One region of the Brasilonema angustatum genome, then DNA from elsewhere that is predicted to be linked to it. Evidence: riboswitches for the same ligand, from Rfam matches in the RefSeq annotation. Region 1 holds a riboswitch; each other region holds the start of a gene.
What was found. Region 1 has a riboswitch for cyclic di-AMP ahead of AC5JM2_RS20510 (glycosyltransferase). Riboswitches for the same ligand answer to the same signal wherever they lie in the genome.

Region 1 (2,275 bases):
ACATCGTGGAACATTTTTCAGCAATCTTACAGGCGATGGATCTGCGGGGCGCGATCAGATTGCCTATTCCTTACCTGTTCAAAACGGTGGACTATTTACGTTCAAAGCACCATAAGTAGAAAGGTGTAAATGTAATTAAATAGAAGACCCCTTATATGTATCAAGAATCCCGGTTTATTCAAGAAATCGGGACTCTGAAGAACGCAATCTTTCAAAATTATTGTGGTGAAGTAAGTAAGTCGGCATTAAAAAATCAACTTCTGTAACAAAATGTCAAATAAATATAGCAGTCCTATTTCATTTGTGAAAAAACAAAGTAAATTTGTAGATTCTTCTTCCCTGTTAAGCGTTAAGCGTTAAGCGTTCCCTACCTCAATGAGTAATTTCACAACTCCTGCACGGATTGCTATAAATAGCCAAAAAATATGTCATTCCACAGTTGTTACAAAACTCAACATACATTGATTTTATCGTGCCGAGTTACTTAACCAATACTCAGAGATCTTTGCCCACAAATGATACATGAAGTTTTGATTGATAAAAAAATATATCGTTTTATTAACTTATGTTTCATGCTTACTTTTTTTCTACAACGAATATATAATCGGAGATAACGTTTATACAAAGAACGCAATATTACCCTAAAACGCAATATGTACCTAATCATTTCACTTGGCGATACCGCCAGATAATGCTGTTAAGTGTTTGCATACACTTGCAATGGAACATCATGAGAGCACATGATTGCTTGTAGTTTGCAGAAATGAATTTCACAAAGAGGTTGACTTAAGTTACATTTACAGATACAATAATTAACAAATTTACATGAGTCTGCCTAATCCACGGATTGCCCAAAACATTTTGTTACATCGGGGTAAGCCTGGAGCGGAGGAACCAAGTTTGGGGCTAATCTCATAGGAGAGCGAAGAATGAAAAATGAAGAATGAAAAAAGACAAAATTACTCCGGTTTTTTTTCCTGTCTTTTTTTTTCTTTCTTCTGTTCTGTGAGAGGGACATCTCTCAGTCCTAGCCCGTCAGCTAACTTCGTCGGCATTGAGAGGAGACTGAACGAGCCGCATTCTTATCAGTAATGCATTATTCTCGTCAGTGTCCTTGGCTGGTATCTGTGCGCTTCGTTGTACCTGCCCTTGACTACGAGGAAAAGACCATATTACCTTTTCTTCCGGTCTGTTGAGGCAGGAAAAATCGCTATATGGTGAAGTTCAACTATGTTACCGACGAGAAAACATCGCATAGCTCTAATTTCTGTTGATGGAGATCCTGCTGCAGAAATTGGACAGGAAGAGGCTGGAGGACAAAATGTCTATGTGCGTCAAGTTGGTTATGCACTTGCTCAGCAAGGTTGGCAGGTGGATATGTTCACCCGCCAAAGTAGTCCACAGCAGGCTACGATAGTGCAGCATGGACCATTATGTCGCACGATCCGATTGAAGACTGGATCTACTGAGTTTATAGGGCGAGATCACTTATTCGAGCATCTACCAGAATTTATTGCAGAGTTTCAGGCATTCCAGCAGGAGCAAGGATTTCAGTACCCTTTGATTCATACTAACTATTGGTTGTCCTCGTGGGTGGGTATGGAACTCAAAAAACAGCAACCATTAATTCAGTTACATACTTACCACTCTTTAGGAACAGTCAAGTACAATGCTATCTCTGAGATTCCAGCAATTGCTAGCAAGCGAATAGCCGTTGAGAAAGCCTGTCTAGAAAGTGTAGATCGGGTTGTTGCAACAAGTCCTCAAGAACAGCAACATATGCGAAGACTCGTTTCCACTAAAGGAAAAATCGAAGTCATCCCCTGTGGGACTGATATCGATAAGTTTGGGTTGATTCAAAGGTCTGCCGCACGGCAGGAGTTGGGAATTGCACCTGATGTTAGGATGATTCTCTACGTAGGTCGTTTTGATCGACGCAAGGGAATTGAAACATTAGTACGAGCCGTTGCAAAATCTAGTTTGCGGGGTCATACTAACCTACAACTTGTTATTGGAGGTGGTTATCGTCCAGGTCATTGTGATGGGATCGAGCGCGATCGCATCGCAAGCATTGTCGCTGAACTCGGATTGGAAGACTGTATAACCTTTCCAGGTCGCCTAGATGAGGCTGTTCTTCCCTCCTACTATGCAGCAGCAGATGTTTGTGTTGTACCTAGTCACTACGAACCTTTTGGTTTAGTTGCAATAGAAGCAATGGCTAGTCAGACTCCAGTCGTGGCTAGTGATGTTGGGGGGCTGCAATTTACAGTCGTAC
Region 2 (2,275 bases), on a different contig from region 1:
CCCCCTTGCTTGTTTTGGTCCTCCGGAGCATCGCCACACAAAGTGGTAACATTGAAAACTTTACATATAGAGGAAATTCCTGCTTTCGCGCGTTGTCTGGGCGTGATAAATACCTAGATAGCAACGGAAATTTTTTAGCTTGAAAGTCTGCTATGGTGCTTGTTGTTAAAATTTGGTTTACAATTTGGTCAATCATATGATTTTTCCTAACTAGTAACAGCCAATTAAGGCTGTTGCTAATTTTTAAACTTGACAAGTACGGCAGTCATGGCGCTTGCAGTTCCCCTAAAAAATAGGTGTTTCACTACCTGAGCAATCTTTTTATTCTTGGGTATAATTTATAAAGATATGAGGTTTTACTCATATACGTTTCCTCACCAATTACTGAAGCATCCATCATAAGAGTATTATTAATACAATTCACCGTAAATATTAACTAGATAAGTTGTTAAATAGCACTCGTCCTGAGGTGGAAAGTTAAGATGCATTGACTGTTTGGACGTTTCAGTATAGTTTTAGTTAATGTATGGGTGAAACTTGCCTAATTCAATCCAGTCTGGTTGTTGAAAAACTTCAAACCTGGGTTAGAAGCGGAGGAACCAATGTATTGGGGCGAATCTTGAATGGAGAGACACCTTCCAGTCTTAGCCCGTCAGCTAACTCCGTCGGCATTGGAAGGAGTACCTATGGCATCTGCTGATTCCAAGCTGTTGTCTCCAGGTTCTCCTTGCTGGCATTGCTATCAAAACTGGCAGTGTAGACATATATCTGTTGATTTAGTTTAGGGAATATCCTGTATCTTTTGTGAATTCAAAAGTCAAAAAATCAAGTAATTGTGTGCATCTATACTAGGAATTCCCTTGACTACGAAGAATCAGCATCTTTCCCAACTAAAGGTTGAGAAGAAATTTTAACCAGTTGCACCAATTCTTAGAACTGAGGAGAAAATATGCCGATAAAAAATCAGACGTTATATACAGATGAAGTCAACTTTTTTCCCGAGCATCAATTCAGATTAATTGGAGAGTGTGCCGGAAAAAAACTTTTATTGATTGGTAGAACGAAAGCATACAATGACCCAATTGTGGCAACAAGTCAGACTGACGAGCCAAGTCAGGAAGATTTATATGCTTATGATCTTTACGAGTTAATGAAGTTTAGCCACGAGCCAGTAAAAATTCACGGGGAAATTTAAAAAAAATTTGTGGAGCAGATGCCAATATGGCTTTAGAGCGCAGACTCGACACCTTCTCGCTAGCAGCCCTGCTAGTATCCGCGCATTACGGTTTGGGGTTTGTTTTGGGAACAGCTGAGAAATCCCTAACTTTAGGGGCTGCTGGCAGTCTTTATACTGTCTCCCTTGGCTTTGGTACAATAGCTCTTTTAGGACTGGCAAAATTTTACTGGAAGCGAACAGAGCCAATTTGGACATTGCTAGGTTCTGCCTATGGAGATGGGGTAAAAGTTTTTGTCAGCCTGATGTCCTGGTTATCGCTGATTGGTATTGAAGCTGTTCAGTTGATTTCTGGAGCTTTTATCCTCAAGGTTTTCGGAATACCCACTCTCCCGACGATGGTTGTTTTGGCTATCCTGTTTGCAATCATTTCCCTACTCCCAATAGAAAAAGCAGGCTGGATATTGCGGGGGTTACTGATTCTGAACTTTTTGGCTTTGCTTTATGGACTGTGGGTGTTACACGCTTTTGGTGATTATGTGCGATCGCCCATAGAATTTGCTAGCTCACTCAAGCATATGAGTTTGCCAACTATAGTGGGCGTCTCATTGTCTACAATTCTGCTGGTACCTATAGATATGAAGTATCAGCAGTTTCTTGTTCAGGCAAAAGATGTACACAGCCTGTATCGAGGATGTACTTTAGCCGCAATTTTGCTGCTACTGCTTGCTTTTTTACCTTCAACAGTTGTTGTCGCAGCACAGAACGCAGGAATTTTGCCTGCTGGTATTGATGGTAAAGAAACTCTCCCGTTTATCCTAGCCTGGGTCGGCGGTGGCATCGACAAGCCTTTGGGTATACTGGTGATTGTGTCTTTACTGGTTCCCGCGCTGGGTATTGGCAGCAGCATCTTGCGAGTGCAAACCAAGACTATTTTGGACTTTAACATTCTGCCGACATCTACCTGGAGTCGTATACTCGTCACTGCTGCAAATGCTCTGTTTGGTCTTGCCGTTGCTTTGAAAGGTGGGGAGATTGTTAATCTGATTGTGTATTTTTATGCAGCATATGTAGGAGCGGTGTTTGCTCCTTTTGTTGCTT
Region 3 (2,275 bases), on a different contig from region 1:
CCTGTGATAAAGTCTCGTCGCTTCCAGTTATTTGTGTTATCGTCACTCATGAACAACCTCCTGCGGCGGCGAAATGACTCAGAATAATAACGAGGGATACAAAGTTCTTGTTTGGACTGTCACATACTTTATTCGTGTACACGAATAGCAGGTAGGCTGCTTGTAAAACAGTGAATTTGTTCTTTGAATTTTAAATGGCTTATCTGTCTGACTTACAATTGATGAGTTTTTTAAAAAGGTCAGATTTCATCAGAGGTGATAATACGGTGGTGCGATAATGCAGTGGTAAGCACCATATATTTGATGAAGAACTAATTTGAACTTATCGGGCGACGAGTGACAAAAGCTTGTATTCTGCCTATGGCGTAATCAAGCAACAACCCTGTTAAGCCGATGACTAGCACAGCAAGAAAAACGGAATTGAGATTTAGGCGACTCCACTCATCCCAGACAAAAAAGCCAATCCCAATACCACCTGTAAGCATTTCTACAGCAACAATAACTAACCAGGCAATGCCTATACTAATTCGCAAACCTGTAAAAATGTATGGTAAACTTGCAGGCCAAATAATTTTTGTAATTCTTCGCCAACGGGGCATTTCAAGAACTCGTGCCACATCTATATAATCTTTGGAAACACTGGAAACTCCCAGAGCAGTGTTAATAATTGTTGGCCACAAAGAAGTGATGAAAATCACGAATATTGCCGATGGATCTGCCAAATTAAATATAGCTAAAGCAATAGGAAGCCATGCCAGGGGTGATACTGGTTTGAAGATTTGAATAACGGGATTAAGAACCATCATTGCCGTTCTTGACATCCCGATGAGAAAACCAACAGGAATCGCGACTAAAGCACCTAGAGTGAAACCTAATAAGACCCGTCGAATACTTGCGATTAATAGCCAGCCAATACCTAAGTTGCCTGGCCCTCTTTGGAAAAATGGGTTAAGGATGTAATCTAAATTTGCTGCTAACGCTTCAGGTGGCGTGGGCATCAACTCATGATTAGCAAGCGCAACAATCCACCACACAACAATAACGCCTAAAAAACCAAGCAAAGGTAGCAAGAAAGCATCCCGTACAATAATAGGTTTAGCGCGTTTCCAAGTTGTTCGACTAGCAACCGCCAAAATGGCAGCTACATTAAGTTGAAACACCATGTATGACCTCAACAGACTTTACGCAGGTACAATTAGTCCGAGCAGTACCAGCCAAGGATACTGATGAGATCACAACATTACAATAATGCTGCCTCTTCAGTCTCCTCTCATTGCCTACGAAGTTAGCTGACGGGCTAGGGTTGAGAGATACCCCTCTTATAGAAGAAGCAAAAAACAAGAAGCGAAAAGATACATCTACTCTTTGTTCCTTCTAGTTAAGATACGCCCCATACTTTGGTTCCTCCGCTCCAACTGATGCAATGCAATTCATTGGATTAGGCTGACTTACTCTATTTTGATAAATGTAACACCAGTAAATAGTTGCGTCAAGCAACCCTAGGATATACTTTTTTTGGCTAGAAGACTAGTTTTCTTAGAAAGCAAATTCATCTAAATGATAGATGAATAAAGATATTTACGAAAATATGTATTTTTATTTCTAATTATTACATATTTTTAGTAAAAACAATGTAATATTCCTATGCTTAGGATCTAGATCATAGAATGATTTATTCTATTTGTTGTATATTTATCCACCCATGAGTGATGAAAGATTTTAGTCAATTGCTGCGGGATAAAACTCAGAGGATTATAAAACAATGGCTGGAAGCTGTTCGTAGGGATAAAAAGATTTCCAGCACCAATCATCTAAGCCGTACAGCTATTGAAAATCATCTTGACCATGTCCTTTTGGCACTAGCAACTGTGCTTTCTCAATATCAAGATGATGAAGTCCAATCCTTAGTTCAGGCTAGTTTAGAGCATGGAACTCTTAGGGCGGAACAAGGTTTCGATGCAGCAGAAATTGCACGAGAGTATCGGCTTTTGCGTAACACAATATTTGTCACTTTAGAGCCAGAATTCCTGCAAGCATCAGCAAAAGAAGTAATGCGAGCCGTACATTTGATTGATATGGTGTTGGATGAAGCAATAGCCTATTGTTTTCAAAGTTACACAGAACAACGATTAACAGAACTAGAGCAGCTGCAAAATCACTTAACCCTTAATAATCAAGAACTAACCCGCTTAGTGCGGGCAAGTCAAGATAATTTATCGTATCTGGCGCACGAACTCAAAAACCCATTAACTTCGATTATTGGTTACTCAGATTT

Region 2: linked by a shared signal. The riboswitch ahead of AC5JM2_RS33875 (hypothetical protein) and the one ahead of AC5JM2_RS20510 (glycosyltransferase) in region 1 are both predicted to bind cyclic di-AMP.
Region 3: linked by a shared signal. The riboswitch ahead of ntrB (nitrate ABC transporter permease) and the one ahead of AC5JM2_RS20510 (glycosyltransferase) in region 1 are both predicted to bind cyclic di-AMP.

What each region holds. Positions count from the first base shown of each region.
Region 1 covers NZ_JCACKO010000118.1:188,723-190,997, reverse strand. The annotation lists cyclic di-AMP (ydaO/yuaA leader) riboswitch at 839-1,069, shown strand; gene AC5JM2_RS20510 (glycosyltransferase) at 1,231-2,275, shown strand, end outside.
Region 2 covers NZ_JCACKO010000154.1:51,948-54,222, reverse strand. The annotation lists cyclic di-AMP (ydaO/yuaA leader) riboswitch at 567-686, shown strand; gene AC5JM2_RS33875 (hypothetical protein) at 950-1,195, shown strand; gene AC5JM2_RS33870 (SLC5/6 family protein) at 1,222-2,275, shown strand, end outside.
Region 3 covers NZ_JCACKO010000047.1:36,034-38,308, reverse strand. The annotation lists gene AC5JM2_RS10890 (ABC transporter substrate-binding protein) at 1-50, opposite strand, end outside; gene ntrB (nitrate ABC transporter permease) at 312-1,163, opposite strand; cyclic di-AMP (ydaO/yuaA leader) riboswitch at 1,260-1,455, opposite strand; gene AC5JM2_RS10880 (sensor histidine kinase) at 1,710-2,275, shown strand, end outside.